DNA from 2 places in the Salinivibrio sp. IB872 genome. Region 2 is predicted to be linked to the other one. Evidence: predicted binding sites of a transcription regulator. Region 2 holds the regulator's gene; the other holds the start of a gene.

Region 1 (2,208 bases), on a different contig from region 2:
TTTTGTCCAATCCATTGGGTTAACGCATCAATCGACATAGCCAAGTACCTCCGTGGCGACATGGTGTTTGTTTAGGTAGTGAATCGCATCATCAACAGCACTTTTCGGGCCCATAATCTCCGCCAAGAGTAGACCAAATTTCACGCCGCCGGCGTAATCAATGTCAGAACTTAAGATGCTGATATCAATATTAAATAAGCGCGACATCTGGCTGATCAGTGGCTCGTCGACGGTGGCGCCTGTAAATTCTAGACGCACCAGCGGATAGCTGCCTTTAAAGTAGTCTTTTTGTAAGCGTTGGGCGTAGTCATGTGGCACCGACAAATCCAAGGTGGAGCGAATAAAGTTTTTCGCCAACTCGGATTTAGGATGAGCAAAAATATCGCCTACGGGGCCAGACTCAACCAGTTCGCCATCACCAATAATCGCCACGTCGTGACAAATGCGCTTCACCACATCCATTTCGTGGGTGATCAGCAAAATGGTGAGGTTGAGCTTTTCATTAATGGTTTGCAGCAACGACAAAATTGATTGGGTTGTAGCTGGATCCAACGCGCTGGTTGCTTCATCACAGAGCAATACATTTGGGCTTGGCGCCAGCGCGCGAGCGATAGCGACACGCTGCTTTTGTCCACCACTGAGGCTAGCAGGATACACATCACGCTTATCGGCCAAGCCGACCAAATCCAGCAACTCGCTGACGCGCGTTTCAATTTCATCGCGGCGCGTACCACTGAGCTCCAGCGGCAGAGCGATATTGTCGAACACGGTGCGCGACGACAGCAGGTTAAAGTGTTGGAAGATCATGCCGATTTTACGGCGCGCTTGGGTTAACTCACGGTTGGGCAACGCAGTAAGGTTGACGCCGCCCACGGTCACTGAGCCGCTGGTTGGACGCTCAAGCAGGTTAACCATCCGGATCAGCGTGCTTTTGCCCGCGCCAGAGGCGCCAATCACACCAAACACTTTTCCTTTCGGAATAAATAAATTGATGTCTTTAAGGGCATGAATTCGGCGCTCCCCGAGTTCGAATACCTTGTTGAGTTGTTTTATCTCAATCATCACATGTCCTTAGCGATAAATCTTATGACATCTCGCAGCTGTCCAGCGCCTTGCACCTTGGCTGTCGGGTCTCTCTGGTTATTGATGCTATGGTTTCGTTAAAAACAAGTCAATGGATATTTTTACTTCTAGACGTCCAAATGGCAATAAGTCTAACCTTCCGGTTATAAAGTAAGCAAAGGGCTTGATCTCTGCAGGCAAAGCGCGTTAACTGATAGCCTCCGTACCTAACTGTTAAGACTGTTGTTTTTATGTCTCCCCTGTTGATTGATACCACCATGCTGACGCTGTTTATTCCCACCTTCTTTTTTGTGTCGGTTACGCCCGGTATGTGCATGACATTATCGATGACCCTTGGCATGACAATTGGCGTTAAGCGTAGCTTACATATGATGTGGGGCGAGCTTATTGGCGTCGGCCTTGTGGCGGTTGCGTCAGTGGTAGGGGTGGCGGCCGTGATGCTGAACTATCCTGGCGTGTTTCAGGTGTTTAAGTATGTGGGGGGCGCGTATCTGGCGTATATCGGCGTACAAATGTGGCGATCGCGTGGCAAAATGGCAATCCCAAAGGAAGAGGCGTCGGCGCCGAATGATATCTCTGCGTTATCGTTGGCGGCACAAGGTTTTGTCACTGCGATAGCCAACCCGAAAGGCTGGGCCTTTATGATCTCGCTGTTGCCACCGTTTATTAACCCTGCAATGTCACTACCCAGCCAGTTGAGCGTGCTGGTGTTGATCATTCTTTGCACGGAATTCAGTTGTCTTATGCTGTATGCCAGCGGTGGGCGTACCTTGCGTCAGTTTTTGCAGCAAAAGGGCAATGTGCAATTACTGAACCGAATCGCCGGCACCCTGATGATCGGGGTCGGATTTTGGCTGGCGTTGGGATAAAAGCTTTCATGGTGTTGTTGAGCATTTTATTACTTTATTATCTGCGTTAAATAAGATTAGCAAACGATAACCATTTGCATTATCATCCCCGTCGCTTTTTATTGACGGGGAATGTTCAATGCAGTTAAAGCCAATCGCCTCTTTTATTCTTACCTTTTTTGCTTTTCCTTCTCTCGCGCTTGCCGCATCGGCAGAGGATGTGTCTGAAAACGATGCGCCGATCGATACCGTGGTGGTCAATGCCGATCGCTTTTCC
Region 2 (2,208 bases):
ACTGGTTGCTGCAATAACCGCGCCACCGACAATATCAGAATGCCCATTAATAAATTTGGTGGTCGAATGCACCACCATGTCGGCCCCTAGCGCAAGTGGTTGCTGTAAGGCGGGAGATAAAAAAGTGTTGTCGACCACCACCCAAGCACCGACTTGATGCGCTTGTTGGCAAATATCGGCAATATCGACCACGCGCAGCAGGGGGTTAGATGGGGTTTCCACCAGCACCAACGTCGGTGATTCTGCCAAGGCGCTCGCCAAGGCGTCTGGATCGGATTGGTCGACAAATTTAACCTGCCAAATTCCCTGCTTGGCTCGGGACTCAAGCAAGCGATACGTGCCACCATAACAGTCATGCGGGGCCACAATTTTGTCACCCGCATTCAATAGCGATAACACCAAATTAATCGCGGCCATCCCGCAGTTGGTTACCACGGCTCCCGCGCCGCCTTCTAAGTCAGTCAATGCTTGCTCTAGCTGGGCGCGGGTCGGATTCCCTCCGCGTGCATAGTCATAGGTGGGCACATCCCCCAACGCGGGAAAGCGATAATTGGTCGAGAGATATAAAGGGGGAACCACCGCATGATGTTGCATGTCGGTGCCAATGCCAGTTCTTACAGCGATGGTGTCAGTTTTTTTTCGGGTCATGGTTCATCCTTGCGATGTGGTGCGCGAGCCAGCGTTGTTATCCTCACCTTACCCTGCACTTTTTGAGACGTCAACACTTCTAGACGTCTATACAGCTTTGCATGTGGCGGTTAATATAGCTAGAATCTCCGCAGCATCATTCTGGGTATTCAATAATCAAGATAGGTGAGACATGGCGCAGTGGAACGGCGATTACATTAATCCGTATGCCGAGCATGGTAAGAAAAAGGAGCAGGTGAAAAAAATCACCGTTTCTATCCCACTTAAAGTTTTAAAAATTCTCACTGACGAGCGGACACGCCGTCAGGTTAATAACCTGCGTCACGCGACCAACAGTGAGCTGCTGTGTGAAGCATTTTTGCATGCTTATACCGGCCAGCCATTGCCAACCGATGACGATATTCGCAAAGACAAGCCTGACAGCATTCCCGCTGAAGCGCGTCAGATCATGAAAGAACTAGGTATCGAGTTCGACGATAGCGAATACTAAAAAAACCCGCCGATTGGCGGGTTTTTTGTCATCATCGGTGCTCGGCACAACCTTTTCAGGTTTTATGAGAGCACGTTTTTCCTAACGCTCACGCATTATGCCTTGTCGAGCATGTTACGCCTTGTCGAGCATATAGTTGTCTGGCATCTCGATACGGGCGACGCCAGTTTCAACCGCTGCAAGTGCCACCGCGCGAGCCACGCGTGGCAATAAGCGTGCATCCATTGGCTTAGGAATAATGTAGCCTGGGCCAAAATGCAGCGCATCAACACCTGCCGCGTCCAATACCGATTGTGGGACAGGCTCTTTCGCCAAACCACGGATCGCCTCAACGGCCGCCAGTTTCATTGCATCATTAATTTCACTGGCACGCACATCCAACGCTCCACGGAAAATAAACGGGAAGCAGAGTACGTTGTTGACTTGGTTTGGATAATCCGAGCGCCCTGTTCCCATGATCAAATCATCACGGACTTGATGCGCGACCTCTGGATTAATTTCAGGGTCTGGGTTCGAGCAGGCAAAAACAACCGGCTTATCGGCCATCAGTTTTAGTGCCTCTGGCGAGAGCAAGTCTGGCCCTGACACACCCACAAACAAATCAGCACCCTCAATCACATCTTCGAGGGTACGTTTGTCGGTATTGTTGGCAAACAATTGCTTGTACTTATTGATGTCGTCACGACGGGTGTGGATCACGCCTTTGCGATCCAGCATGTAGATTTTTTCGCGTTGCGCGCCACATTTGATCAATAGCTCCATGCAGGCAACAGCCGCTGCACCAGCACCAAGGCACACAATGGTGGCTTCACGAATATCTTTGCCTTGCAGCTCAAGAGCATTCAGCATACCCGCCGCGGTAACAATCGCGGTACCGTGCTGATCATCGTGAAAAACAGGCACTTCACAACGTTCAATCAGCTGTTTTTCAATTTCAAAGCAATCCGGCGCTTTGATGTCTTCAAGGTTAATGCCCCCAAAGGTATCCGCGATGTTCGCAACGGTATCCACGAATTCATCGATAGTACGGTGTTTGACTTCAATGTCGATCGAGTCCAAGCCAGCAAAAC

Evidence for each region. Region 2 encodes MetJ, which represses methionine synthesis genes. Its sites were predicted from a motif close to TTAGACNTNTANANGTCTAA; they were not measured.
Region 1: metN (methionine ABC transporter ATP-binding protein MetN) is a predicted target of MetJ. The motif match lies at 1,183-1,202, and genes of this name have one in related genera.

Annotation. Positions count from the first base shown of each region.
Region 1 is NZ_MUFO01000017.1:7,742-9,949, forward strand. Features, by position in the region: gene BZJ18_RS08885 (methionine ABC transporter permease) at 1-38, opposite strand, end outside; gene metN (methionine ABC transporter ATP-binding protein MetN) at 28-1,062, opposite strand; gene BZJ18_RS08895 (LysE family translocator) at 1,314-1,952, shown strand; gene BZJ18_RS08900 (TonB-dependent receptor plug domain-containing protein) at 2,071-2,208, shown strand, end outside.
Region 2 is NZ_MUFO01000002.1:162,574-164,781, reverse strand. Features, by position in the region: gene metB (cystathionine gamma-synthase) at 1-648, opposite strand, end outside; gene metJ (met regulon transcriptional regulator MetJ) at 821-1,138, shown strand; gene BZJ18_RS01750 (malic enzyme-like NAD(P)-binding protein) at 1,253-2,208, opposite strand, start outside.